Linked DNA regions of Breoghania sp. L-A4. The main gene of each other region encodes a partner of the protein of the gene in region 2 in a complex. Links are inferred from orthologs where the notes say so. Each region holds a gene or a part of one and is shown on either strand. Other genes may lie near its edges. The genes, in order: ctaD and D1F64_RS16905.

What was found.
Region 1: the proteins of D1F64_RS16905 (region 2) and ctaD are in contact, whole or in part, in a solved structure (PDB 7CUB), measured with the Escherichia coli proteins. The link is inferred for Breoghania sp. L-A4 from one-to-one orthologs.

The regions. Positions count from the first base shown.
Region 1 is NZ_CP031841.1:1,013,273-1,027,927, forward strand. What follows is about bases 6,429-9,350. They hold ctaD (cytochrome c oxidase subunit I), read left to right. Parts: upstream 6,429-7,052; coding sequence 7,053-8,648; downstream 8,649-9,350. Other genes in these bases: coxB (cytochrome c oxidase subunit II), read left to right, coding at 6,429-6,965. Outside these bases: D1F64_RS04740 (DUF1629 domain-containing protein), read left to right, coding at 1-63; D1F64_RS04745 (AHH domain-containing protein), read left to right, coding at 79-480; D1F64_RS23080 (hypothetical protein), read left to right, coding at 477-770; D1F64_RS04750 (hypothetical protein), read left to right, coding at 953-1,549; D1F64_RS04755 (HAD-IA family hydrolase), read right to left, coding at 1,562-2,311; metalloprotease TldD, read right to left, coding at 2,775-4,160; D1F64_RS04765 (hypothetical protein), read left to right, coding at 4,580-4,861; D1F64_RS04770 (invasion associated locus B family protein), read right to left, coding at 4,947-5,420; more of coxB, read left to right, coding at 6,051-6,428; D1F64_RS23085 (hypothetical protein), read left to right, coding at 9,721-9,876; D1F64_RS04790 (cytochrome c oxidase assembly protein), read left to right, coding at 9,911-10,522; D1F64_RS04795 (cytochrome c oxidase subunit 3), read left to right, coding at 10,575-11,447; D1F64_RS04800 (DUF983 domain-containing protein), read left to right, coding at 11,560-11,949; D1F64_RS04805 (SURF1 family protein), read left to right, coding at 11,933-12,820; D1F64_RS04810 (peroxiredoxin), read right to left, coding at 12,775-13,260; D1F64_RS04815 (protein-disulfide reductase DsbD domain-containing protein), read right to left, coding at 13,452-14,330; D1F64_RS04820 (YqgE/AlgH family protein), read left to right, coding at 14,494-14,655. UniProt on the Escherichia coli protein: Cytochrome bo(3) ubiquinol oxidase is the terminal enzyme in the aerobic respiratory chain of E.coli that predominates when cells are grown at high aeration.
Region 2 is NZ_CP031841.1:3,703,556-3,718,163, forward strand. What follows is about bases 4,904-7,778. They hold D1F64_RS16905 (heme-copper oxidase subunit III family protein), read left to right. Parts: upstream 4,904-5,942; coding sequence 5,943-6,614; downstream 6,615-7,778. Other genes in these bases: D1F64_RS16895 (cbb3-type cytochrome c oxidase subunit I), read left to right, coding at 4,904-5,198; D1F64_RS16900 (cytochrome-c oxidase), read left to right, coding at 5,195-5,854; D1F64_RS16915 (dodecin family protein), read left to right, coding at 7,232-7,435. Also shown: D1F64_RS16880 (hypothetical protein), read right to left, coding at 1-829; cyoE (heme o synthase), read right to left, coding at 1,345-2,208; coxB (cytochrome c oxidase subunit II), read left to right, coding at 2,408-3,274; more of D1F64_RS16895, read left to right, coding at 3,378-4,903; D1F64_RS16920 (ABC transporter ATP-binding protein), read left to right, coding at 8,011-8,754; D1F64_RS16925 (FtsX-like permease family protein), read left to right, coding at 8,761-11,139; D1F64_RS16930 (HlyD family efflux transporter periplasmic adaptor subunit), read left to right, coding at 11,143-12,357; D1F64_RS16940 (NAD-dependent epimerase/dehydratase family protein), read right to left, coding at 12,871-13,848; D1F64_RS16945 (TetR/AcrR family transcriptional regulator), read right to left, coding at 13,841-14,413; D1F64_RS16950 (hypothetical protein), read left to right, coding at 14,518-14,608. UniProt on the Escherichia coli protein: Cytochrome bo(3) ubiquinol terminal oxidase is the component of the aerobic respiratory chain of E.coli that predominates when cells are grown at high aeration.

The DNA.
Region 1 (14,655 bases), 2.7 Mb from region 2 along the record:
AAACACGGCCTTGAGCGGGGTATGAAGCCTTGGCTCACTGAAAACAGCGACGTTCTTTTTTGAATTTTGGAGCGAGACATGTCCACGGATTTTCAAGTTCACCATTTGATTCCGAATGAGCTCCAAGGGCATGCCGTGTTGGATGCCCTTCGAAACAGTTCGATCGGCTACGATCAAGATGCGGATGGCCGCAGTCTTCTTATACTACCCCAAAAGGGCTCTGCCGCCCAAGTTATGGAAATAGCTCAAGCTGCCGATCCGGACGCAGTCCATATAGGATCCCACGCTGCCTATTCGCAGATGATTGATGAAATTCCCGATGATATTGGCGAAGAATTTCTTGATGGAAATGGCAATTTTAGAGCCGGAATAACGGCTTTGGACCTCGATAGTGAAATTAATAAGCTCCAGTTTTTCTTGCTGACGGTCTCACCGCGTCGTTTGACGGTCAGCGGTCGCAAGGGTCAAAGTTTATATTGAACAATGCGGACCCGCGTAGTCCAGGTGCTATTACACAACAAGAGTATTACGACTATCTATACAAAGACTATGCTGATCACAATATCATAAAGAACCTAGACTCTTTTAATTATGGATTGGAGCTTCGAGATAATATCGATTTTAACTGGCTTCCGGAAGAATTTGATGATGGAACTAAGGGGAAAAGCGGGCTTTGGTCGGCAGTACATAAAATCGAAGCAGCAAAAAACGCTGGATTGACGTCTTATGAAGGAACGAAGCAATCGCGACGATATGCTTATATGTCATGACAATCACCCTGCGTCAGAATGAGATTTCGGTACAATATTCGACATGCGGACATAATGACGTTGGGGAAGTATTTCTCAAAGCGTATTCGTACGCGGCTTGGCGATACAGACAGTGCTTGCACTGACGCCGGGCATCTGTAGCTTGCGATTTCTATCCGTCTATGTGGACGGTTCTCTTCGCATTGGGCATCGAGTTTATGGCGTCGGAATACGGATCCAAATACGAAGACAGTTTCGCACCGCGGCTGCGAGACTATATCCGGTATTCGAAATACGCACTTATTGTATTGTGTATTGTTTTATTAATGACTGTAATGGCAGTGGGTATTTTCTTCAGCATACCTTGCGCAAATGATGATCTGTCGCCGAATGCAAAGATCTTTCGGTGTGATGTCGCGTTGACGGTATTTGACCGGATACCTGAGAATCGCGGCCGGGTTGCCGACATGTTCATCTCCCGGGCCTTTGCGGAACTGGAGATTGGACGCGGCGAGGATGCGCGCCGCGATCTTCTCAAGGCCTTGAAATATCTGGGCGTTCGTCCGTCTTCAACCGGCTTTCGCGCGGGTGGTCGCCTTTCCAAGAGAACCTTTAGGTTGTTCGTGTGGGGAAGCGGGCTCGATCCCTCGTCAACGGCGGCTGCGGCCTGGACGGGTGCGCTATCGGATTTGCAATTTGGAACCAAAGAGAACAGAGAGAAAGAGAAAGAGAAAGCGCGGGCCGTCTGGTCCGAAGTCAAACGGGAACTCTTGAAAGAACCCGTCGACGGCTCCGAATAGACAAACTGCTTTTCAAAGTTTATTCGCAAGCGGCCCCGCGACGCGCGCCGTCTGTGACGAGGGCGGGGCGGGGTGCGTCCGGCGCTGGCCCATGGTGGACCTGACGGGCGACCGGACATGCCGGGCAAGGGCGCCGGGGCCGCGGCCGCCGGTGCGCAGACCCTTGCGGACAAGCTCGGTTTCCAGCGCGATCGGGTTTGTGAACAGCACGCCGTTGAGGCCGGCGCGGATCGCGCCGCGCACGTTGCGTCTCGAATCATCGACCATCACGGTGTTTTCAGGCGTGTGACCGTGCAGCGCGCAGATCTTGTGATAGACGGCGGCATCGGGCTTGCGGGCGCTGAATTCCGCCGAGACATGGGCCGAGGCCCCGAACAGGGCGACGACCTCGGGCGCGCATTCCGTGATCGTCTCCTTGAGCAAGATCGGATTGTTGGTCAGCATGGCCACGTCGACGTGTTTCATCAGCCGCCGCGCCAGCGAAAAGAGGCGCGGTTTCGGCGCCACCATCGCGCGGCGGATGCGGATCCAGGTCTCCCGGTCAAGCTCTACGCCGAGGCGGCGGGAAAAGCCGTCGAGATACTCCACGCCGGTGGCGGGGTGTCCGGCTTCCGCGCCCGCCTCGAAGTCGGAGCGGAAGATCGCCTGGTCGATTTCCTCAGGGGAACGGCCGGACAGCTCCGACAGGGCCCGCAGGCGGACGCCGTCGCGCTTGTCGTAGAGCACCCCGTCCATGTCGAAGATTACGAAAGAGATCGCCATGCCTCGTGCCTCCCGGTGTCAGGCGGCCGGTGTCAGGCGGCGAGGCCGCCGATGGCTGCCATGGGTGTCGCGTGGAGGGACGGGGGCCGGTTCGGTGGCGACACGCCATGGCGTGCCGCGAACGGCTGAGTGATCGCCGACCCGCGCGTTTGGTCCCATCCGCACACCCCGTGAGATCGCGGTTGCGTGACCCCGGGTGCGCGCCATTTCTTCTTACATAGAAGCCATGACGTCATGGTCAAGGCGTCGGGAGGCGGCCGTGGCCATGAAGGCACGGCGGGCGCATGGGGCAATTCATGCAAATATGCCACCTGGAATACCTCTCCCATGGGGAGAGGTCGGCGCGAAAGCGCCGGGTGAGGGGAGCCGGCCTTACCGTACGCCTGAGAGATTTGATCCCCTCACCCTGGCCCTCTCCCCATGGGAGAGGGACGGATACGGGAAGAGGCGGAGGCGGGCGGCCTCAGGCGGCCGTGCCGCCCACCGTCAGCGCGTTGATGCGCAGGGTCGGCTGGCCGACGCCGACGGGCACGCCCTGGCCCTGCTTGCCGCAGGTGCCGATGCCGGGATCGAGCTTCATGTCGTTGCCGATCATCGGCACGCGGGTGAGCGCGTCCGGGCCGTTGCCGATCAGCATGGCGCCCTTGACCGGCGCGCCGATCCTGCCGTTCTCGATGCGATAGGCCTCGGTGCAGGAGAACACGAATTTGCCTGACGTGATGTCGACCTGGCCGCCGCCGAAGGAGACGGCGTAGAGCCCGTTCTTCACCGAGGCGAGGATCTCGGCCGGATCATGCGCGCCGGATTTCATGATGGTGTTGGTCATGCGCGGCATGGGGATGTGGGCGAACGACTGGCGGCGGCCGTTGCCGGTCGGCTGCATGCCCATCAGCCGGGCGTTCTGCCGGTCCTGCATGTAGCCCACCAGCTTGCCGTCCTCGATCAGCACGGTTTCCGACGTGGGCGTGCCTTCGTCGTCCACGTTGAGGGAGCCCCGCCTGCCGCCCAAGGTGCCGTCGTCGACCACGGTCACGCCCTTGGAGGCCACCTGCTGGCCCATCAGGCCGGCGAAGGCAGACGTCTTCTTGCGGTTGAAATCGCCCTCCAGCCCGTGGCCGACGGCCTCGTGCAGGAGAATGCCGGGCCAGCCGGCGCCGAGCACAACGTCCATCTCGCCGGCGGGCGCCGCGACCGCGTCAAGATTGACCAGCGCCTGGCGCAGCGCCTCGTCGACGGCGTAATGCCAGTTGTCCGGCGTGATGAAACCGCCATAGCCCTCGCGCCCGCCCATGCCGTGCGAACCCGATTCCTGCCGGTCGCCCTCGCCGGCGACGATCGAGACGTTGAAGCGCACCAGCGGGCGCACGTCGCGCACCCGGTGGCCGTCGGCGCGCAGGATGTCGACCACCTGCCAGGTGCCCGCGAGCGAGACGGAGACCTGGCGCACGCGCGGATCGAGCGCGCGGGCGTGGGCGTCGATCTCGGCGAGCAGCTTGACCTTTTCCTCGAATGTCGGCGCGCCGAGCGGGTTCTCGTCGCCGTAGAGCGCGGCGTTGGTGCGCGCGGGCGCCGCCGCATAGGTGCCGGAATGGCCGGAGGTGACGGCGGAGACGGCATCGGCTGCGCGCTTGAGCGCGGCCTCGGATATCTCGCCCGAATGCGCGTAGCCCGCGGCCTCACCGGCCACCGCGCGCAGGCCGAATCCCTGCGTGGTGTCGAAACTCGCGGATTTCAGACGGCCGTTGTCCCAGGCGAGACCCTCGGACTGGCGGTATTCGAGAAACAGCTCGCCGTCGTCGGCGCCGGCGAGCGCGTCGGCGGTGAGCCGGCGGGCCGTGGCCTCGCCCATGCCGGATGCCTCGAGAAGGTCGATTGGCGCCGCAAGGGTGGGGGTCTGATCGCTCATGATGGGTCCGTTCGCTGGGGCTCGATGAGGCCGCGTGGGCGTGCGTGCCGCCACTGCAGGTCGATTGCTCGGGGTTGTGACTCATATAATAGGGTGTTTGCGGGAAATTTCACCCTCGCGATTTGCCGGAGCCGCGGGCGATGCCGTGATTCCCCGCGCCGGGGCAGCGCGTAGGGCATCGTCCCAGCTTGATTTTTTTAAACTTGAGTATATCATTCATGTTAATTGGATGCAGCCGATGCGCTCCTGTCCTCTCTTCCTCCCGGGAGCGGACGCCCCCAGGGATCGCCCGGCGCAGATCAGGCATGGACGGCGCGCGATTCCCCGCGCGCGCCGTCGGCCTGCGCACAGGAGATCTATCCGTGAGCGACGATCGAGGTTTCGAGCCCGGACAGCGGACAGGCGTCAAGACGGGCGGCCATGCGCCGCTGACGAGCGCCGGCATGGGCTGGTCGGATTTTCATGCCATGGCGGCGGCGCGCGGCGAGGGCATGCATCCCGCGCTGCTGGCGGCGATGGAGCGCGACCGGATCGCCAGCGTCAAGGCGGCGCTTGCGCAGCGCGACGCCGCGCGGGCGGCGTCTGACGGGCAACATGGCGGCAACGCCCGCACCGGTTCCCCGGCGCGGGCGAAGGCACTGTGATTTTTGTGGATTTCGCGGCGCACGCGCGCCGCAGGGCTTGAGCGCGCGGCGTCCCGGGCGGCAGTGAAGCCGCCGTCACGCCCGCCTATTCCAGGGCGTCGTAGCCGGCGGGAAAGCCATTCAGCGAAATCGGGATGCCGATGCCTTCCTCGGGCGTCTGGAAGATGATGAAGGTGGCAAGCTTGCCGGTCTTCATCTTGTCCAGCAATTCGTCCTGCAGGATCACTTCGGCGATGCAGCCGTTGGGAAGGCAGCGCACGAAGCCGGCGCGGCCGATGTCCGCCCCATCCACCTTGAGACCCAGGCCGAAGGGCAGCAGCACGCCGAGCGGCGCCAGCACCCGCAGGATCTTGGCTTCCTTGTCGGCCGTTTTCAGCACGATCACCGAAAGCCCCACGTTCTCGCGGTCCTCAGCGGTCACGTTCTGGATCAGGGCGCATTGCTCGCCCGCCGCGCCGGGCGGCGTGTCGCAACGGATCTGCCAGTCGCCGTGCGAGGCGCGCACCGCGCCCTGGGCCGCTGCGGGAGCCGCCATGCCGATCGGCAGGAGAGCCGCCATGCCCAGGGCAGCCAGGCGTGAAGTCAGGGTGGGCACATCAACCTCCGATGCGATGCAGGAGCCCGGCGACCGAGCTCTCGTGATACGGGAGCGCTTTTCGAACTTGGGCGCCGGTGGGGCGCCGGTTGGCGCTTGCCGGGACGCTCTGGCTCGGGCGAGCGAATCGTTGCCGGCCCGACGGCCGACGTTCGAGCAGACATTGCCCGACTCGGGCTCCGTTTGCCAATCCCGTGCTCTTGCTTATCGCATGAGATGGCGGAATTGCGGCGGTGTCACGGCCTGTCATCCGTATTCCTTACGCCATAGTGCGAATGCGGGATTGCGAACGGCTGCCGCTTGTGGTTTTTGTGCGCCGAAATCAGGAGAAACACGCGTCCGCCGAAGCTGCGCGGTCTCTCGTTGGGGAAGGTGCATTGGGTGCGGCACATCGCCGCCCGGTACGGTTTATCGGGTGCCGGTGAATTGTGTTTGCGCCTAATATGCCGCCCCGAACCAGGTCTTGATACTGCCTGCCGCTCGCCGCGCCGGAAAAATCGGTGTATGGCAGGGCGCAGGCAACGCGATTCATCCCGCAGGGGCGCGGGAGATGAAAGGGAGCGCTACAAGGTGACGAATCCGCTCGATCGTTTGATGGGTATGGCCAAAACCGGCGTCGGCGGGTTGGCCGCGCTGCTGGGCGCAGGCGTGAGCGCCGCGTCGGCCGCGCAGCCGGAAGATTGGCAGATCGGCTTCCAGCCGGCGGCCACCGAAGTCATGCACGACATCACGTACTTCAACAACTTCACGCTGTGGATCGTGATCCCGATCGTGCTGCTCGTGACGGCGCTGCTGGGCATCTGCATCGTCCGCTTCAACGCGAAAGCCAATCCGACGCCGTCGCGCACCACGCATAACACGTTGATCGAGGTTCTGTGGACGGTCGTCCCGATCCTCATCCTGGTGGTGATCGCGGTGCCGTCGTTCCGTCTGCTCTACAAGGAGCTGGTGCTGCCCGAGACCGAGCTGACCATCAAGGCGACCGGCTACCAGTGGTACTGGGGTTACGAGTACGCCGAGGACGGCATGGAAGACGTCTCCTTCGACAGCCTGATGCTGACCGACGAGGACCGCGCGGAGCGCATGGCGGCGCGCGGCCAGACCGAGAAGCAGGTTCCGCGTCTGCTGTCGGTCGACAACCAGCTCGTCGTTCCGGTCGACACCAACGTTCGCGTCCAGGTGACCGCGGCCGATGTGATCCACGCCTTCGCGATGCCGGCTTTCGGCGTCAAGGTGGACGCCATCCCCGGCCGCCTGAACGAGACCTGGTTCCGCGCCGACGGCACCGGCGTCTACTACGGCCAGTGCTCGGAGCTTTGCGGCAAGGATCACGCCTTCATGCCGATCGCCATCCGCGTCGTCACCAAGGAGCAGTTCACCTCCTGGGTCGAGGCCGCGAAGGACGACATGGACGCAGCCAATGCGCTCCTGGCGTCGATGATCGACGCCGATGCGAGAAACCAGACCGCCGCGACCGGTGCGGCGACCTTGACGGTCGCAAACCGCTAGTCGACGCAGCAGACAAACCCATGCGAGAGGCCGATTAAGGCGCAGGCACCTTGGCGCCGGCCCGGCCACGATACCAGGGAGATACACATGGCGGCTTCCGACGCCCACGGCGCTCACGCCCATCCGACCGGCTGGCGGCGCTATATCTACTCGACCAACCACAAGGACATCGGCACGATGTACCTGATCTTCGCGATCTGCGCGGGGATCCTGGGTGGTTTCCTGTCCGTCGCCATGCGCGCGGAGCTGCAGGAGCCGGGCATGCAGATCTTCGCCGATCCGCATATGTTCAACGTGTTCACCACGGCGCACGGCCTGATCATGATCTTCTTCATGGTCATGCCCGCGCTGATCGGCGGCTTCGCCAACTGGTTCGTGCCGATCATGATCGGCGCGCCGGACATGGCGTTCCCGCGGATGAACAACATCTCCTTCTGGCTGCTGCCGCCGGCGATCACGCTGCTGGCGCTGTCGATGTTCGTCGAAGGCCCTCCGGGCGGCATGGGCGTGGGCGGCGGCTGGACGATCTATCCGCCGCTGTCGACCTCGGGCCAGCCGGGCCCCGCCATGGATCTGGCGATCCTGTCGCTGCACCTCGCCGGCGCGTCGTCGATCCTCGGCGCGATCAACTTCATCACCACCATCTTCAACATGCGCGCGCCGGGCATGACGCTGCACAAGATGCCGCTGTTTGCATGGTCGGTGCTGGTCACCGCCTTCCTGCTGCTGCTGTCGCTGCCCGTTCTGGCCGGCGCCATCACCATGCTGCTGACGGACCGCAACTTCGGCACGACCTTCTTCGCGCCCGAAGGCGGCGGCGACCCGATCCTGTTCCAGCACCTGTTCTGGTTCTTCGGTCACCCGGAGGTCTACATCCTGATCCTTCCGGCCTTCGGCATCGTCAGCCACATCATCTCGACCTTCTCCAAGAAGCCGATCTTCGGCTATCTCGGCATGGCCTACGCCATGGTCGCCATCGGCGTGGTCGGCTTCATCGTGTGGGCGCACCACATGTACACGGTCGGCCTGGATGTCGACACGCAGGCCTACTTCGTCTTCGCCACCATGGTGATCGCGGTGCCGACCGGCGTGAAGATCTTCTCCTGGATCGCGACGATGTGGGGTGGCTCGATCACCTTCCGCACGCCGATGCTCTGGGCGATCGGCTTCATCTTCCTGTTCACCGTCGGCGGTGTGACCGGCGTTCAGCTGGCCAACGCCGGTCTCGACCGCTCGCTGCATGACACGTATTTCGTGGTGGCCCACTTCCACTACGTGCTGTCGCTGGGCGCGGTCTTCGCGGTGTTCGGCGGCTGGTACTACTGGTTCCCGAAAATGTTCGGCTACATGTACAACTCGTTCCTCGCCAAGTCGCACTTCTGGGTGACCTTCATCGGCGTGAACCTGGTGTTCTTCCCGCAGCATTTCCTCGGGCTCGCCGGCATGCCGCGCCGCTACGTCGACTATCCCGACGCCTTCGCGGGCTGGAACTACGTCTCGTCGATCGGCTCCTACATCTCGGCCTTCGGCGTGATCATCTTCCTGGTCTGCGTCGTGGAAGCCTTCATGAAGAAGCGCATCGCGGGCGACAACCCGTGGGGCGAGGGCGCGACGACGCTGGAATGGACCCTGTCCTCTCCGCCGCCGTTCCACCAGTTCGAGACGCTGCCGCGCATCAAGTAGGCGCTCGCGTCCAACCGATTGTGACCGGCGCCGGACTTCTCCGGCGCCGGTCGCGCACCGAAAGACCCATGCCCCGCGCTATCCGCGGGGCGCTTGAGACAAGGCCGAACGCATGTCGCTCGTCGAGCGCCACGATACCGCGGTGTCCCAGACCGCCTGGACCGGAGGCACCGGCACGGTGGGCGATTTCTTCGCCCTGCTGAAGCCGCGCGTCATGTCCCTGGTGATCTTCACCGCCCTCGTCGGCCTGGTGCTGGCGCCGGGCGCGCTGCACCCGGTCCTCGCCGCCATTGCGCTGCTGTGCATCGCCATCGGCGCGGGCGCCTCGGGCGCGCTGAACATGTGGTACGACGCGGACATCGACGCCGTCATGTCGCGCACCCGCGGCCGGCCGATCCCGTCGGGCCGCGTCACGCCGGAAGAGGCCTTCGCCTTCGGCATGACCCTGTCGATCGGCTCCGTCGTGACCCTTGGGATTGCCGTCAACTGGCTGTCCGCCGGGCTGCTGGCCTTCACGATCTTCTTCTACGTGGTGGTCTACACCATGTGGCTGAAGCGCTCGACGCCGCAGAACATCGTCATCGGCGGGCGGCCGGCGCGCTGCCCCGATGATCGGCTGGGCGGCGGTCACCGGCACCGTTTCGATCGAGAGCATCACGCTGTTTCTCATCATCTTCATGTGGACGCCGCCGCATTTCTGGGCGCTGGCGCTGTTCAAGTCGGCCGACTACAAGGCAGCCGGAATTCCGATGCTGCCGGTGGTCTGCGGGGACACGGTGACGCGCAACCAGATCCTGCTGTATTCGGTGCTGCTGGCGCCGATCGGCCTGGCGCCGACGCTGCTCGGCTTCGCCGGCTGGCTGTATGGCGCGAGCGCCGTGGTCCTGGGCGCGGTCTTCGTGTGGCTGGCCTTCGACGTGTGGCGCAAGCGCGAGGGCGCCGTGGCGCACAAGGCATCCGTGCGGCTGTTCATGTTCTCTCTCGTCTATCTGTTCGCCCTGTTCGCGCTGCTGCTCGTCGAGCATGTGGCCGGATGGACGGCGATCGCACCAGGACTGTAAGGACGATGGCGATGAGCAACGATGGGATCCGGCTGACCGACGAGCAGCAGAAGCGCCGCCGTTCGCGCAATGTGGCGATCGGCCTGGCGCTTGCCGGCATGGTGGTGCTGTTCTACGTGATCACCGTGGTGAAGCTGGGCGTCAACATCCTGGACCGGCCGCTGTAGGGCGGGCCTTCCGGCAGAGCAAGAGCGAAGACCGATGCAGGACGAACGCAAGGACAACAGGCAGACATCCGCCGCCCGGGGCAACCGGACGCTGGCGCTCGCCTGTGTGGTCTTCGTCGGCTGCATGGTGGGCGCGGCCTATGCCGCGGTGCCGCTCTACCAGCTGTTTTGCCGGGTGACCGGATACGCGGGCACCACCCAGCGCGCGGAGAGCGCGCCGGTGAAGGTCATCGAACGCACGATCGAGGTGCGGTTTGACGGCAACGTGGGCAACAGCCTGCCGTGGGACTTCAAGCCCGAACAGCGCCACATCGTGCTGAAAATGGGCGAAGTCGCGCAGGTCGCCTACGCGGCGGAAAACACCTCGGCGCACGCGACCGCGGGCACCGCGACCTTCAATGTCACCCCGTTTCAGGCGGGCGCCTACTTCAACAAGCTGGACTGCTTCTGCTTCACCGAGCAGGTGTTAAAGTCCGGCGAGAAGAAGGATATGCCCGTCGTGTTTTTCGTTGATCCCGAAATGGACAACGATCCTGATCTGAAGAGCGTGAAGACGATCACTTTGTCCTACACGTTCTTCCCGGCGGATCTGCCGGAACAACCCATCGCGGCGGTCGGCGGCAACGCCGAGCCGAATAAACTTTAAGACCCGGACGGTGCCAACCGTCCCGGCAGCAAGGGAGCTCGGGGAGCAAGCCATGGCCGAAGCCCATACCAAGAACCACGACTATCATCTCGTAGACCCCAGCCCTTGGCCTTTCCTGGGCTCGATGGGCGCGTTCATCACGGCGATCGGCGCCGTTGGCCTGTTCCGCCACACCCGCGGCGAGGAATTCGTGCTGTTCGGCATGAACCTGGCCGGCTGGGGCATCTTCACGGTCGGCATGCTGCTGGTGCTCTACACCATGTACGGCTGGTGGCGTGACACCATCCGCGAGGCGCACGCCGGCGACCACACGCGCGTCGTGCAACTTCACCTGCGCTACGGCATGATCATGTTCATCGCCTCCGAGGTGATGTTCTTCGTGGCATGGTTCTGGGCCTATTTCGACGCCTCGCTCTATGCCGGCGAGGCGATCCAGTTCGCCCGCGTGGAAGCCACAGGCGGTCACTGGCCGCCGGTGGGCATCGAGACCTTCGATCCGTGGCACCTGCCGCTGCTCAACACGCTGATCCTGCTGACCTCGGGCACCACGGTGACCTGGGCGCACCACGCGCTGCTGCACGACGACCGCCAGGGCCTGAAGTGGGGCCTCGCGCTGACCGTGATCCTCGGCGTGATCTTCTCGCTCTGCCAGGCCTACGAGTACAGCCACGCCGCCTTCGGTTTCTCGGGCAACATCTACGGCGCGACCTTCTTCATGGCGACCGGCTTCCACGGTTTCCACGTGATCGTCGGCACCATCTTCCTGGCCATCTGCCTGCTCCGCGCGATGAAGGGCGACTTCACGCCCAAGCAGCACTTCGGCTTCGAGGCCGCCGCCTGGTACTGGCACTTCGTCGACGTCGTGTGGCTGTTCCTCTTCGTGGCCGTCTACGTCTGGGGCGCGGGCGCACCCGCCGCCCACTAAGAGTCCCGTTCGGGCGGCCTGAGGCGTCTGTCGCCGCGATGCTCAGCGTCGCGGGGACGGATTGTCCAAGTGCCGCCCGAATTGTATGTGCCCGCAGCAAGGAGACAGCGCGATGACCGATCACGACAAGGCGCTCTACGCCCCGCAGTCGCCGCTGTCCACCGCGCTCGGGTGCACCTGTCCGCGCTGCGGCCAGGGGCGGCTGTTTGCCGGTTTCCTCAAGACCGCCAAGCGGTGCTCCAACTGCGGGCTGGATTTCGAGTTCATCGATTCAGGCGACGGCCCGGCGGTGTTCATCATCATGATCGTCGGCTTCATCGTGGTCGCCTGCGCCATGGTGGTCGAGATCAAGTACATGCCGCCGATCTGGCTGCACATGGTGCTGTGGCTGCCGCTGACGATCGTGCTGTCGCTTGGCATGCTGCGGCCGCTGAAGGCGCTGATGATCGCGCTGCAGTACAAGCACAACGCCCGGGAGGGCCGTCTTGGCGAAGAAGACTAAGATCGACCGCTGGCCGAAGGATCCCGCCGCCCGCGCGGCGCGCGCGCTGGTCATTCCCGGCATCCTTGTGCTGATCGTCTTCGTCGTGCTGCTGACGCTTGGCAACTGGCAGATGCGCAGGCTCGCCTGGAAGGAAGCGCTGATCGCGCGCGTGGACGCGCGCTTGGATGCGGCGGCCGTTCCGCCGCCGGGACCCGAGCGCTGGGCCGGCCAGACCGTCGAGGACATCGACTACCTGCGTGTGGGCTTCTCCGGCCACTATCTGCCTGGCGAGTTGCACGTGTACACGGCGCTGGCCAATCCGCGCGGCGCCTATGGCGGCCCGGGCTATTGGATCGTCTCGCCGTTCCAGACGGAGGCGGGCTGGTTCGTCTTCGTCAACCGCGGCTTCGTGCCCGATGCGCGCAAGGAACCCGCCTCGCGGCCGGGCAGCGCCGCGCCGGAGGGGACTGTCGAGATCGACGGCACCATCCGCCGCGCGGAACCCGCGCAGACGTTCACGCCCGACGCCGAACCGGAGAAGAACGTCTGGTTCGTGCGCGATCCGTCCGAGATGGCCATGGCCTTCGGGCTGGACGCCGCCAGGGTCGCGCCGTTCACGGTCGACCTGCGCGCCAGCCACGCCAGCGAAGGCGCCCTGCCGCAGCCCGGCGAGACCATGGTGCGCTTCAACAACCCGCACCTCGGCTACGCACTGACATGGTACGGCGTGGCCATTGCCTTGCTGGGCGTGTTCGGGTCGTCGCCTACGACCGGACCAAGCGGATGTACAAAGCAAAACGGGGACCGAAGGTCCCCGTCCGCTGTGATGGATTGCCGGATTGCTCAGACGAGTGCGAGCAGCGCCGCGGCGGAGGACGCGACGGCCTGACCGGGCTGGTCCTCGACGTTGAGCGCCTTGACCACGCCGTCCTCGACGACCATCGCGTAGCGCTTGGAACGGATCCCGAGTCCGCCCGCCGTGGCGTCCAGTTCCAGGCCGACGGCCTTGGTGAACTCCGCGCTGCCGTCGGCGAGAAACACCAGTTTGCCCTTGCCGCCGGTGGCCTCCGCCCAGGCGTCCATGACGAAGACGTCATTGACTGAAACCACAGCGATCGTGTCGATGCCCTTGCCCTTGAAGGTGTCGAGGTTCTCCAGGAATCCGGGCAGGTGATTCTTGTGGCACGTGGGCGTGAAGGCGCCCGGCACGGCGAACAGGATCGCCTTCTTGCCGCCGAAGACCTCCTGGGTGGTGGTCTCGGCCGGTCCGTCGGCCGTGGTGATCTTGAACGTGGCGTCGGGCAGACGATCGCCAACCTGAATTGTCATGAGTAGATCTCCTCTGGATGACGCGCGGCGGGGCGGAGGGCTCCGCCCGGCTTGCCGTCTGTCGCATTGTGTCTGGTGCGCGCCGTTTGCGCCGGCTGCAAGCCTCACATAGGGGGTGAAAGGGGAAAAGTTCAACCGCCGCGTCGGCGAAACACACTGTCTCGCGCACCGGCATGGCGGACGTGATCCTCCTATTGCAGCTCTTCCGATGACAGGATCCAGGTCTGATCGACGGCCTTTTCGCCGTTGATCAGCGTCAGCCGCAGCGACGCGCTGTCGCCCGCATACACCAGCCCGTCGAGCGGCAGCGTCCACTGGGCGAGGCCATCGCGCGTGCCGGCGGGATCGGGCACCGTCAGATAGGAATTCTCCGGCCCCTCGACAAACAGTTCGGCGGGCGCGGAGGAATCGCTCAGCGCGGCGGAGAAGGTGAGGACGCGGGGCCGCGCTTGACCGACCGTCACCGCGCGCACCGACAGCGGATCGTCCGCCGTGGCCGGCCGCGGCACACGGGCGCGCGCTTCGTCGATTTGCGCGGCGGCGTCCGGGTCCGCGGGCCCGCCGGCGGACATCACCAGGCTGAGTTCGTCCTGCAGCGGCACACAGACCTCGGCGCAGACGCCATAGGTCACGGTGACGTTGAGCAGCAACGGCTTGGCGGGGTCATGAGGCCGCACGGCCAGCGGCAGCACCACCGACCCCGTGTAGCCGATCGACGTGGAGAATCCGTCGAACTGCCGTTCGGGTGCGGGGAAGGCGAGATCCGCCGAAGCCAGGTTGACCGACGTAGAGAAATCCGCGCTGGTGCCGATGCCGCTGTCGCCGGGAAAGCGCCAGTATGTCTTCCAGCCGGGTTTCAGCCGCAGCTCCAGCCCGGCCTGCAGGGTGCCGTCGGCGGCCGGCGGGCCTCCCGCCGAGATCAGCCGGATTTCGCCGCCCATGGAGCCGCGCCAGGAGGTGGACCCGGCGAGCGCCGGCGTCGCGGCCGTCCCGATCAGCACGAGTGCCGCGAGCAATGCCGAGCCCGGCAAGGCGGAAGAGGGTGCGACAAGCGAGGATTTGTTCTGCATGATGCTGCTTCTACGCCCTGCGCGAGGCCGCGTCAGCCCGTATGATCCTCATTTCTGCGTGAGGTGCGGGCATTGGCGACATTGTCAGCCGTTAACAAACGCTCAATCAAGCGCTAAGCTGGTGCATCCGGGGAGAAATGAAACGATCGAAGCGGATATGCCCATGTCCATGCACGCCGACACCGCGCGCAGGTATCTCGACGGTCAGCTGCTGATCGCCATGCCCGGCATGGCGGACAGCCGGTTCGACCGCTCGGTCATATACGTCTGCGCTCATTCCGCCGATGGGGCCATGGGGATCGTCCTCAATCAGCCCGCCGGCAAT
Region 2 (14,608 bases):
CAAAGGCATCCGCCATGCGATCGTCCCACGGTGCCCCAGCGACGCGGAAGTGATCCAGACAGCGCAGGATATTGTAATACCAACGCGGCGGGAACGACAGCTTCAGAAAACTCTTGTTGATGATCTGGCCCGTACGGTCCGATTTGAACAGCCGGTGTAGCAAGATGAAGTCTCGCGCCTTGGCTGCGGCTTGCTGCAACTCACCCAGCCTGTAGCGATAGCCAGTATCGGCATATTCCTGAATGCCCTCCAGCACGGACAGCGTGGAATGCAACGAGGAGTGGTGCGCACCGGAGCGGTTGCTTCGACAGTTAAACCCGCCATCCGTCATATGCTCGCTCAGCAAGAAGTCCACCACCGATTTCAGCTGATCTTCGGGCATTCCAAAGTAGCTGGCATAGTTCAGCACCATGCCGTTGACGCAGACATCGCTTGTTTCATTGCCGCGGTTGCAGAGTATCCCGCCATCGGGGCCCATGAGATCGGCAAAGATGTCCCGAATGCTGTCGCGGATCAGCGGGTGGTCCGGCGCGACACACAGTGTTTTAAGATCAAGCAGCGTATAGTGCGAACTGATCCATTTGGGTTGATAAAACCTGTCACCCCAAGACCCGTCAGGATTGCGGGCGGCGAGAAATCTGGCGCCCCACCCCTCAGTCGCAATCTGCGCTCTTATGTCGGGCCGTTCCTCATCCAGAAGGTCACGACACGTTTGGTACTGGATCGCTGGATCACCCTCGAGAAGCCAGTCAATGATTGCTACATCACTCATCCGAAAATGATTGCATATCAGCCCTCTTCTCATCTTGATGCAGGTCACGGGCTGCATTGCTCTTGGAGCCGCATCCCAGTTAGGCGTGTCCGCTTTGCACTGCTTCGCGGCAAATTGACCAAAGTGCAGCATTTGTCAAAATGGGCCCGAAGCGGTCCTTCGCGGCACCCGGTGCAAACGTCGGCTCCGGGCCGAAATCCGAAGTTCGATTGTTTCCTTCCAGCCCTCAGCCGTCATCCCCGACTTGATCGAGAATCCAATCCAAGTCTCGGCATTTTCCGGATCGCGTTCGAGAGCACGCATGTGCCCATTGCAGACCCTTTTGCCTGCCGCGCGCAGAGTGGATCCCCGATCAAGTCGGGGATGACATCGGTGGGTGGGATGGCGTGGAGCAGGTAATGCAGCCTGCGCACTCATGCCTGACCTGGCATCCATTCTGACAGGAGCCAGCAGGGACGTGGCCCATGATATCGTGAGGCCAGCCCGCCCCGTGACATCACGGCACGTGTCTGCGGCGCATCACTGCGTGCCGCACCGCGCACGGGATGACGGTGGCGCCGCTGGTTTGCCCCCTACCCCACCGCGCGGTCGACGATGGCGGCGGTGAGCAGCAGGCCGAGCTGCACGAAGGAGGCGAGGAAGTTGGCGCGCGCGGCCTTCGGGCCGGGGTCGCGGACCAGATCGACGCTCTTGAGAACAAAATAGGCCCCGCCCGCCAGCGCGCCGGCAAGATAGATCACGCCCATGCCGAAGACCACCGGAACCACCGAGACGGCGACCAAGGCAATGGTGTGGCCCAGCGTGATGCGCGCGGCCTTCGCGTCGCCGACGATGACGGGCAGCATCGGCACGTTGGCCGCGGCATAGTCCTTGTGCAGCACGGTCGCGAGGCTCCAGAAGTGCGGCGGGGTCCACAGAAACAGCACGACCGCCAGGGCGATGGCGGCGGGCGACAGGGCCGGGTCCACGGCGGCCGAACCGGCGAGAACCGCAAAACTGCCCGCGAGCCCGCCCACCACGATGTTCCACGCCGTGCGCTGCTTCAGCCACACGGTGTAGACCACGCCGTAGACGAAGGCGCCGGAGAAGACATAGAGCGCGGACATCACGTTGAGCGCCCAGGCGGCGGCGGCCACGGCGAACGCGAGAATGCCGAGGATGATCGCCAGCCAGGCGGGACCGGCGTGAAACTCGCCGGTGACGAACGGCCTGCGCCGCGTGCGCGCCATGCGCGCGTCGAGATCCCGCTCCGCATACTGGTTGAAGGCGCCGGCCGCGCCCGACGACAAAAACACCGCCAGCAGGAGCACGGAAACCTTCCAGGCGGGCAGCGCGGGACCCTGGGTCATCGCCATTCCGGCGGCCGCGCACAAGGTGATGGCGAACCCGATCCGCAGCTTGAAAAGCGCCGACAATTTACCAAGCGTCATGGTCATTCTTGCTTCCCCCCGATCACGCATCCGTAACAGGAACCAGATCAATAACACACCATAACCGGTTGCGGCACAATCGAATTTGTCGCCTGACCGAGCGGAAGTCTTAGTATCTTCCACGACCCATTTAACTGTGTTAACGTTCCGGCACGCATGGATCGCGAGTTCGACTCGATACGTTCAGAGTTGGGGCATAATAACCATGATAATAGCGATTGCACTGATAATATTGGCCGCCGGCTCTGTCCTTTTCCACTTCATGAGCCCCTGGTGGTCCACGCCCATTGCGTCGAACTGGGGCTATATCGACAACACGATCACCATCACGTTCTGGATCACCGGCGTGGCCTTCGTGCTGGTGGTCGGCTTCATGGTCTATTGCCTGATCAAGTTCCGTTACGTCGAGGGCCGGCGCGCGGACTACGAGCCGGAGAACAAGCGGCTGGAGGTCTGGCTGACGGCGATCACCGCGATCGGCGTCGCCGGCATGCTGGCGCCCGGGCTCTTCGTGTGGAACCAGTACGTCACCGTGCCCGAGGACGCCGTCGTCGTCGAGGTCATGGGCAACCAGTGGCAGTGGAGTTACCGCCTGCCCGGCGCGGACGGCAAGCTGGGCACCACCGCGGTCGAGCACATCGACGACAACGCCTTCGGCCTCAATCCCGACGATCCCGCCGGCCGCGACGACATCCTGATCGAGGCCGCCGATCTGCACCTGCTGCTCGACCAGCCGGTGAAGGTTCAGCTGCGCTCGATCGACGTGCTGCACGATTTCTACGTGCCGCAGTTCCGCGCCAAGATGGACATGGTTCCGGGCATGGTGACCTACTTCTGGCTGACGCCGAACAAGGCGGGCACCTACGACATCCTGTGCGCCGAGCTCTGCGGCGTCGGCCACCACGTCATGCGCGGCGAAGTGGTCGTGGAGGCGCAGGAGGACTACGACGCCTGGGTCGCCGAGCAGGAAACCTACGAGCAGTATATGGCCCGCAACGCCGCGCCTCGCACGCTGGAGGTCGCGCAAGGCGAACCGGCGGCCAAGGCGACGGCCGACGCCACGCCGCAATAGCGCGCCCGACACCGCGCCGGCGCGAAACAGACACGGACGCATCCCGTGAGCCGAGGAGCCGCTCGAGAATGGCCCCGGCGGGAGGAAACGGAAGAGTACAGACATGGCCGACATCACGCCGACAGACGTGTCCCCCACCGCGGACGGGCACATTCGCGAGGCCCAGGTGGGAGAGATGGAACTCTACCACCCGCACAGTTTCTGGACGAAATACGTCTGGAGCCAGGACGCCAAGGTCATCGCGATCCAGTATTCGGCCACGGCCATGGCCATCGGCCTCGTCGCGCTGGTGCTGTCATGGATGATCCGGCTGCAGCTCGGCTTTCCGGAGGTCTTCGACTTCATCGACGCCAACGCCTACTACCAGTTCGTCACCATGCACGGCATGATCATGGTGGTGTACCTGCTCACGGCGCTGTTCCTCGGCGGTTTCGGCAATTATCTGATCCCGCTGATGGTCGGCGCGCGCGACATGGTGTTCCCCTATGTCAACATGCTCAGCTTCTGGATCTACCTGCTCGCCGTGATCGTTCTGGCGGCCAGCTTCTTCACGCCGGGCGGACCCACCGGCGCCGGCTGGACGCTGTATCCGCCGCAGGCCATCCTCAGCGGCACGCCGGGGCAGGAATCGGGCATCATATTGATGCTGGTCTCGCTGATCCTGTTCATCGCCGGCTTCACCATGGGCGGGCTCAACTATGTGGTGACCGTGCTGCAGGCACGCACGCGCGGCATGACATTGATGCGCATGCCGCTGACCATCTGGGGCATCTTCACCGCCACCGTGCTGGCGCTTCTGGCCTTCCCCGCGCTGCTGGTGGGCTGCGTGATGATGCTGCTGGACAAGGTGCTGGGCACCAGCTTCTTCATTCCCGCGATCGCGGAATTCGGCCAGCGGCTGGAGTATGGCGGCGGCAGCCCGATCCTGTTCCAGCATCTGTTCTGGTTCTTCGGCCATCCCGAGGTCTACATCGTCGCCCTGCCGGCCTTCGGCATCGTCTCCGACCTGCTCTCCACCCACGCGCGCAAGAACATCTTCGGCTACCGGATGATGGTCTGGGCCATCGTCGCGATCGGCGCGCTGAGCTTCATCGTCTGGGCGCATCACATGTATGTCTCGGGCATGAACCCCTATTTCGGCTTCTTCTTCGCCACCACCACGCTGATCATCGCGGTGCCCACGGCGATCAAGGTCTACAACTGGGTGCTCACCCTGTGGCAGGCCAACATCCACCTGACCCTGCCGATGCTGTTCTCGCTGGCCTTCATCGTCACCTTCGTCAATGGCGGCATCACGGGGCTGTTTCTGGGCAACGTGGTGGTCGACGTGCCGCTGTCGGACACGATGTTCGTGGTCGCCCACTTCCATATGGTGATGGGGGTCGCGCCGATCCTGGTGATCTTTGGCGCGATCTATCACTGGTATCCGCTGATGAGCGGCCGGATGCTCAACACCACGCTCGGCCACATCCACTTCTGGGTGACCTTCCTGGGCGCCTACCTGATCTTCTTCCCCATGCATTATCTCGGCTTCCTCGGCGTGCCGCGGCGCTACTTCGAGCTGGGCGAGACCGCCTTCATCCCCGAATCCGCCATGTCGCTCAGCGCCTTCATCACCGTCATGGCGCTGACCGTCGGCGCCGCGCAGATAGTGTTCCTGTTCAACCTGATCTGGAGCCTGCGCCACGGCGAGAAGGCGGAGCCCAATCCGTGGAAGGCCAATTCGCTGGAATGGCAGACCCCGGTGGTGCCGCCCGAGCACGGCAACTTCGGCGAGGAGCTGCCGGTGGTCTACCGCTGGCCGTACGACTACTCCGTGCCCGGCGTCGTGGACGACTTCATCCCGCAGAACGTTCCTCCCAATGAGGTGAGCCGGACGTCCGCGGGCCGGACGGCGGCCGGCCAGACGGCGGGGGCGACATGAGCCTGTTCAGCCAGATCACGGCGAAACCCTGGACGCAGGCGCAGGCGTTGATCGACAACGCGCATACGGGTCCCACGTTCGCCCTGCCCAGGGCGTCGCTCGGGCTGCGGGTGTTCCTCGGCGTGGTCACGGTGCTGTTCGTGCTGCTGATCACCGCCTATGGCGCGCGCATGGTGCAGGAGGACTGGCGCCCCACGCCCCCGATCAGCCTGCTGTGGACCAACACGGTGCTGCTGATCCTTGGCAGCGGCGCGCTGCAGCTGGCGCTGATCGGCTCGGAAACCGGCCGCACGCACTGGCTCAACCGCGGCGTGGCGTTCGGCGGAATTTTCACGCTGGCCTTTCTCGGCGGGCAGATCGTCGCCTGGAACCAGCTCAGCACTCTGCCGGCGTTCGAGGTTACCAATCCGGCGATCGCGTTTTTCTACATGATCACCATCGCGCACGCACTGCACATGGGCGGCGGCATGGTGGCGCTCGGACGCGTGACGACCCGGCTGTGGCGCGAGGGCGACACGGAAGAGGTTCAGGGAAGCCTGGGGCGCTGCGCGCTCTACTGGCACACCCTGCTGATCATCTGGCTGGTGCTGTTCGGGCTTTTGTTCTCCGGCAACGAGAACCTGGGTTTCCTGCTCACGCTCTGCGGACTGAGATAAGGGCCCGGCCGACGTACCGGAGCCGCAAGGCGGGCTTATTGGAAGGGGGAAGGACGTGGCAAACGCTGCAACACACGAGCCGAACAACATGAACGGCTTCGTCGAGGACTGGTCCACCGACCAGCAGGCGTTCCGCAACGTGTCCTGGGGCAAGGCGATGATGTGGGTGTTCCTGCTCTCGGACACCTTCATCTTCGCCTGTTTCCTGCTGTCCTACATGACGGTGCGCATGTCGACGACGGTCGACTGGCCGCTGGCCTCGGAAGTCTTCGCGCTGCACGTCGGCGGCACGGAATTCCCGCTGCTGCTGATCGCCATCATGACCTTCGTGCTGATCTCCTCGTCGGGCACCATGGCCATGGCGGTGATGTACGGCTACCGCAAGGACCGCAAGACCACGGCGCTTTTGATGCTCGCCACCGCCTTCTTCGGCGCGATGTTCGTCGGCATGCAGGCGTTCGAATGGACCAAGCTGATCGTCGAGGAGGGGGTGCGGCCCTGGGGCAACCCGATGGGCGCGCCGCAGTTCGGCGCCATCTTCTTCATGATCACCGGCTTCCACGGAACCCATGTGACGATCGGCGTGATCTTCCTGCTGATCATCGCGCGAAAGGTCTGGCGCGGCGACTTCGATACCGGCAAGCCCGGCTTTTTCACCTCGCGGCGCGGCCGCTACGAGATCGTCGAGATCACCGGCCTGTACTGGCACTTCGTCGACCTGGTGTGGGTTTTCATCTTCGCATTCTTCTATCTGTGGTGAGGCAAGGCGCATGGCACATGAGGCAACCCACGAAGGCACGCGCGGCACGGCAGTCGCGGAGCCGGCGCACACGCAGGAACACCCCATCTCCACCTATTTCTGGGTCTGGGGGCTGTTGTTCGTGCTCAGCTTCTTTTCCTACATGGTGGATTATCTGCACGTGCAGGGGCTGTTGCGCTGGTCGCTGATCCTGCTCTTCATGATGGCCAAGGCGGGGATGATCGTCGCCTATTTCATGCACATGGCCTGGGAGCGGCTGGCGCTGATCTACGCCATCCTGCTGCCCCCGTCGCCGTGCTGATCTTCGTGGCGATCATGGTGATCGAGGCGGACCACACGCTGTTCACCCGCATGCTGTTCTTCGGCGCGGCGGGCTGAGTGTCGGGCATCTGAATTCAATTGACGCCGGCTGCGGTCTTCCGTGGAACCATATTGGGTTTGCACGCGTTTTAATACACGAGGGAAGTGTCGGGTCTGGCGCGCCAGCGCAAGGATGACCTGCGTGCCTGCGGCCGTGCGATCCGACAGCTCGCAGCGCATGCAGGCATAGTTGCGACGGCGCGGTTTGACCGTGCCGCTTCCGCTCGCCAAAACCGCCCAAAAGAAAAGAGAAAACCATGTCCATGTTGAAAGTGATCGAAGTCCTCGCCCAATCCGACAAGAGCTGGGATGACGCGGCCAAAAATGCCATTGCGGACGCCTCCAAGTCGGTGCGCAACATCAAGTCCATCTACATCAAGAACATGGAAGCGACCGTCGAGAACGGAACAATCGCGATGTATCGCATCAACGCCAAGATTTCATTCCTTCTCGACGAATAGAGCTTCAGACGCGAAATCGGACACCGGTTTTGCGTCCGATGCGGATACAGATCCCGGGGCGCCCGTTCCGGGTTCATCAGTTCGTACGGCGCTCCGGGCGCGGCTTGCACCACTGAAGCGACGGCGCGGTATCAGCCGCGCCGCATTCGTTGCGGCTCGATTTCCTGAGCGCACGGCGGATCCCGCCCAGTCGCGCCAAGAGAATTTCCCCGACAAACAGGATCGATCCTTTTGGGCCAAACCGGATTGACCCGCAAGGAGCCGGACAGAGGGCTGCGCCCCACGCCCGAGATTGTCGACGCGGCGGGCGGCCGGTTTGGGCCAACGCTTTTGGCGGACCCGGGACGGCCCTGGAGACGCAATGACGTCTTCTGATCATCCGCGAGGCTTTTCCCCACGATATCGGAGATGGGTCTCTCGACGCTCCTTTTGGTCATCGACACAATTCCTCACCACGAAATGGGTCTCTTCGGCAAGCAGACGCATTCAATCAGCGGCGATTTGATCAATCGCATGTGCGTATGAGGCGCGAAGGGCGACAATGAACCCCGAGGCAGCAACCAACGGACGGGCGCATGCAGGCGGCACAGACGGAAACGGCGAACGACGCGGCGGCGCGCGCGACGCTCAGCGCGCACGGACTGACGAAGGTCTATGGCACGGGCGATCTGGCCGTCTGGGCTCTGCGCGGGGTTGATCTCGAGCTTTACGAGGGCGAGCTGATCGTGCTGCTGGGGCCTTCGGGCAGCGGCAAGTCGACACTTCTCAACATCATCGGCGGGCTGGACCGCCCCAGCGACGGCACGGTGGCCTTTGACGGCGCCGAGGTCACCGGCTTTGACGACGCGGCGCTGACCCGCTACCGGCGCGACCACGTGGGCTTCGTGTTCCAGTTCTACAACCTGGTGCCGAGCCTGACGGCGGAGGAGAACGTCGCACTCGTCACCGAGATCGCCGCCGATCCGATGACACCGGCCGATGCACTGCGACTCGTCGGTCTCGGCGGCCGGCTCACCCATTTCCCCGCCCAGCTTTCCGGCGGCGAGCAGCAGCGGGTGGCGATCGCGCGGGCCATCGCCAAGCGGCCGCGCATCCTTCTGTGCGACGAGCCGACGGGCGCGCTGGACAGCGAAACCGGCGTCGTGGTGCTGGAAGCCATCGAGCGCATCAACAAGGAGCTGGGCACCACGACGGCGCTGATCACCCACAACGCGGGCATCAGCGCCATGGCCGACCGGGTGGTGCGGCTGGCCGACGGCCGCATCACCGGCGTCTCGCGCAACGAGACAAAAACCGCCGCATCGCAGATCGACTGGTAGACCCCGATGATCCGAGGCATCGCGCACCCGCTGAACCGCAAATTGCTGCGCGACCTGTGGCATCTGAAGGGCCAGGTGCTGGCCATCGCCGTGGTGATCGCCACCGGCGTCGGCGTTCTGGTGATGGCGTTGGGGGTCACCAATTCGCTGGAGGCGACGGCGGACGCCTACTATGAACGCAACCGCTTCGCCGACGTCTTCGCGCATGTGAAACGCGCGCCCAAGGCGCTTGCGCGCAAGATCGCGGCGCTGCCGGGCGTGCAAAGCGTGGAACCGCGCATTGTCCAATACGCCACGCTCGACATCGACGGCTTCGGGGAACCGGCCACCGCCCTGCTCTCCTCCCTGCCCGACGCATCGCAACCCGTGCTCAACCGCCTGACGCTGAAGAAGGGCCGTCTGGTCGATCATTCGAAGCCGGACCAGGTGATCGTCAACACGCGGTTCGCCGAGGCCTACGGCTTCGACATCGGCGACACGGTGCGCGCGCTCATCAACACGCAGAAACGCACCCTGCGGATCGTCGGAATCGCGCTGTCGCCCGAACACACCTACGCCATCGGCCCCGGCCAGTTGATGCCCGACGACAAGCGCTATGCCATCTTCTGGATGGGCGAGCGGGCGCTGGCGGGCGCGTTTGATCTCGACGGCGCCTTCAACGACGTGACGCTGACGCTGCTGGCGGGCACGGATCCCGAGGACGTCATCCAGCGGCTGGACCGGATGCTGGCGCGCTACGGCGGCAGCGGCGCCTATGCCCGCAAGGACCAGATATCCAACTGGTTCCTGATGAGCGAAATCCACCAGCTCAGCGTCATGGCGCGGCTGCTGCCCGCGATCTTTCTCGCCGTCGCCGCCTTTCTCACCAACATGGTCATCAACCGGCTGATCGCCACCGAGCGAGGCGTCATCGGCCTGCTGAAGGCCTTCGGCTACTCGGATCTCGAGGTCGGCTGGCATTACATGAAGCTGGTGATGGCCATCGCCGGCATCGGGATCGCGCTGGGCGCGGCGCTCGGCGCGGCGCTCGGGCACATGACCACCGGCATCTACGCCGAGATGTACGCCTTCCCGTTCCTGATCTTCCGCCCCGCGCCCGAGAGCTTCGCCATTGCCGGCGGCTTGAGCCTTGCCGCGGCGGTGCTGGGAACGCTGAGCGCCGTGCGCCGGGCGGTGAGACTGGCGCCGTCCGAGGCGATGCGCGCGCCCGCCCCGCCCGTCTTCGCCCGGAGCCTTCTGGCCAGCAGCCGCATCGCCGCGAGCCTGGACCAGCCGACGCGGATGATCTTTCGCCAGATCTTCCGCTGGCCGCTGCGCTCGAGCCTCACCGTGCTGGGCATCGGCATGTCCGTCGCGGTGCTGGTGATGGCGCTGCAGTGGATGGACTCGATCGCGCGCATGGTCGATACCTATTTCATCGCCGCCCAGCGCCAGGACGTCAGCATCAGCCTCACGGAGGTGCGCGACGGATCCGTGCTGCGCGCCTTCGAGGGCCTGCCCGGGGTGATGGCGGTGGAAGGCGAGCGCGGCATCGATGTGCGGCTGCGCTTTCAGGCGCGCTCCAAGCGGCTGCGGTTGAACGGCGTGCCGGCGCACCAGGGCCTCAACCGGGTCTATGACGAGGCCGGCGGCGCCATCGACATGCCGCCCGGCGGGCTGGTGATCTCGTCTAAACTCGCCGAGATCCTGAACGCCCGGGTCGGCGACCGGATCACGCTCGAGGTGCTGGAGGGCCGGCGGCCCACCGTTACCGTGCCCGTGGTGCAGATTTTTGAGACCTACATCGGCTATCCCGCCTACATGCGGCTTGCCGCGGTCAACCGGCTGATGCGCGAGGGCGACACGATCACCACCGTTCACCTGCGCGTCGACCCGCGCGACCAGGCAGCGCTGTTTAAAAGGCTCAAGGACACGCCCTATGTCTCCTTCGTCAATCTGCGCGAGGCGGCGATCACGCTCTTCAACGACACCATGGCGCGCACGCTTTACGTCTTCGTCGGCATTTTCGCCGGCTTCGCGGCAGCCCTTGCCGTGGGCGTGGTCTACAATTCCGCGCGCATCGCGCTGTCGGAACGCGGCCGCGAACTGGCCACCTTGCGGGTGATCGGCTTCACCCGCTTCGAGATCTCCTACATTTTGCTGGGCCAGAGCCTGGCTCTGACCCTTGCCGCCCTGCCCGTCGGCTGTCTGCTGGGCACCTGGCTGGCGCTGGGCATGGCGGCCTCCTTCGACACCGAACTCTACCGGGTGCCCGCCGTCATCGAGCCCTCGTCCTATGGCATCGCCATGCTGGTGACCTTGGCGGCCGCCGCCGTCTCCGCCCTGATGGTGCGCCGGCGGCTCGACCGGCTCGACCTGATCGCCGTTCTCAAGACACGGGAATAACCAATGAGCATCACCCTTCGCCGTCTGATCCTGTGGGGAATTCTCGCGCTTCTCGTGGCGCTGGGCATCGCCTACGCCCTGTGGCCGCGGCCGGTTCCGGTGGATCTGGCGCGGATCGACCGCGGGCCGTTGACCGTCAGCATCGATGAGGAGGCCGAGACCCGCATCCGCGACATCTACGAGGTTTCGGCGCCGGTGACCGGGCGGGTGCTGCGCATCACGCTGGAGGTGGGCGACGACGTGGTCGCCAACCAGACGATCATCGCGCAGCTGCAGCCGATCGATCCGGCGTTTCTCGATCTGCGCACCGAGGCCGAAATGCGCGCGGCGCTGCAGGCGGCGGAAGCCGCGCGCGACCTGGCCCAGGCCAATGTGGCCCGCGCGCGCGCCGAGCTGGCCTTCGCGGAGACCGACCGCGCCCGCATCCGCCAGCTGGCGGAAACCGAGACCGCCTCCAGGCGGCAGTTGGACCAGGCCGAGCTGACGTACGACACCCGCCAGGCGGAGCTGGCCACGGCCCAGGCGACGCTGGACATGCGCATGCACGAACTGGAACGCGCCAGGGCGCAGCTGATCCCGCCGGGCGAGCTGATCGACCAGCGCGACGGCTGCGCCTGCGTGCCGGTGCAGGCGCCGATCGACGGCAAGATCCTGCGGCTGATGCAGACCAGCGAGGGCGTGATCAACGCCGGCGCGACGATCGCCGAAATCGGCGATCCGCGCAATCTGGAGGTGGTGACGGACCTTCTGTCGGCGGACGCGGTGCGCGTGGAGCCGGGGCTTGCGGTGATCATCGACGACTGGGGCGGCGAGGCGCCGCTGTCGGGCGTCGTGCGCCGGGTGGAGCCCTTCGGCTTCACCAAGGTCTCCGCGCTCGGCATCGAGGAGCAGCGGGTGAAGGTGGTGATCGACCTGACCGACCCGCCCGGGGCCTACGCGCGGCTGGCGCATGGATTCCGGGTGGAGACCTCCATCGTCCTGTGGCGCGGCGAGGACGTGCTGGTGCTGCCGCTGACCGCGCTGTTCCGCAAGGACGGCGCCTGGACGGTGTTCGCCGTGCGCGACGGCCGCGCCCATGCCACCGAAGTCCGCATCGGCCACGCCAACGGGCTGCAGGTGGAGGTGCTCGAGGGGCTCGGCGAAGGCGACACCGTGGTCGTCCACCCCGCCAACCAGATCGCCGACGGCACGCGGGTCGCCGCGCGGCAGCAGGAGTGAGGCGCGCGGCGTACAGGGACCAGGCCGATCTGCAGGCAGCCACGCGAAGACCCCTTGCGATTTCATGATGCACGCCCTCCGAGGATGCCAAACGCACGGAGCGTGCTCGCCCGGACGGCCAAGCGACGCTGAGAAACCGGGTCGGGATTGCTCCTCCCGATGCCTGCCGTGGCAAGGCGCTGGATCCTGGGCTCGATCCCGGGGGAATTGATCCTTCCGCCTCCGGTGGATGAGCGGACGGGCCCCGCGCAAACCGGTTGCCTGTCCCGCGCCGATCCGCTATTGAAACCGCACCGGCATCATGCGCCGCGCCGCACCCGTAGCTCAGCTGGATAGAGCGCTGCCCTCCGAAGGCAGAGGTCACAGGTTCGAATCCTGTCGGGTGCACCATTTCCAGTTAAATTCGGTGCCTTGCGACGCAAGAACCTAGCGCATCACAGCGTGACGGCTTCGAAAGCATTACAGCGGTATGCGGAGGCGCGATTCAGGCGAATATGTGCCTGCCTCGCGCGCTTATCGGTTTCGGGCCCTGAGCTCTTCCAGGCCTTCTTCCCAGCCGACGATCGGCAGATAGCCGAGCTCCTGTTTCGCCTTGGAAATGTTGAGCGTGATCTCAACAGCACTCGTCGCATATTCCTGAAAGCTTAGAGGTCCGCGCAGACGGCCTCCGGACAGACGATAAAGACCATCACCCGCTCGCGCCAGCAGGCGCAGAAGCGGGCGCGGTACTGACTTGTCCGGGGGTAAAATACCCTGTGTCGCAAGCAAGCCTGTCACGGTATCGCGAAACGACCGGGCTGGGCCATCGGAGATATGATAAACTTCGCCAGCGCGCCCATTGGTCAGTGCCAGGCCGACCGCATGGCACAGATTGCCCACATGCGTTGCGGAGCAGAGGTAATGACCGCCGGAGATCCAGGCGAATTGTCCGCTTCGCACCATGGCCGCGAGCGTCGGCAGTGCTGTAGTGTCGTCGCGCCCCCAGATCATGCGGGGTCTGAGGGCAATCACGGCCATAGTGTCACTGTTGGCTTTCAGTGCGATCCGCTCTGCTTCGGCCTTGCCGGAGGAGTAGGCCCCCGCATGACGTGCGGGCACTGGATGGCCCTCATTGACATTCCGAAGGGGGCGGCCGTCCTGCAGTACTGAATCCGAACTGATGTAAACAAGGCGCCGGAGACCGGCACTTGAAGCCGCGCACATGACGGCCTCGGCACCACGGGCATTTTCTTCATAAGCGTCCCGGCCAGGTCCGTGGTCGAGGTTGGCGGCCGCGTGAACCAATTCTGTCGCCCCGGCCATGAGCGGTGAGAGGTCGTCGCGTAGCAGGTCACCTCGAACCACGTTGGCTCCCAGCCCGGCAATCAGCTCCGCGCTTTGATCGCTGCGCGCGAGGCCCGTTACCTGATGTCCGGCATTCGTGAGATGTCGAATGAGGTTTCGCCCCACATAGCCGCTCGCGCCGGTGAGAAAGACATGTCGTTCAGTCATTTGAGGTCTCTGCGGCGAGTGTGCCGTTTCGGGCAAGCGTTGTGATGTCGTCGAGGATTTCGGCGCGTTCGGTCTCGCTCCAGTGAACCAACTCCATGTGCTGCTGGAATTTGAACCCTTCGAGAGCAAGCCAGGCCAGACGCGTTGTGCGGGCATCAGCTGCGGCTTCAACCAGCGTCTCGCGCAGGTTCGCTTGATTGGCACGGAACTCGCTGCGAAGCGCTTCATCCTGCATCAGCGCAGAGATCAGCCCGAGGACGGCGGCGTTGCCTCCGTTGCCCCACTGCGTTCGCTTGGCAGCTTCGATCCTGCCGAGCAGCGGCGCGTCCACCTGTCCGGCGAATTCCGCTTCGCAACGCGCGTTGAACGCATTGTCAGCCCTGATCGTCCGTGCGACGAGGGCAGCGAGAAGATCCCGTTTGCTGGTGTGCTCGTAAAGAACAGTCGCCTTGGAAACCCCGGCCTCTTTCGCAACAGCGCCAAGACTCAGTACGCCATCGCGGGCGATCACACGTTCCACGGCATCAAGAATATTTTCCTGATCATGCAAGCGAGGGCGGGGCATAAAATTCTCCTGTTTATTTCCGACCGTTCGGAAATAAACAGGAGGTGCCAATCTGTCAAGGAGCGCGCCCGCTGTCGATCAATGGGGATCCGACCTCTCCATACATGCTGACCGTGCAACTCGCACGGGAGTTCCTCAATACGCGGATCATTGTGAACGCGGTGAGCCCCGGCCTTGTGAAGGCCGGATATGCCG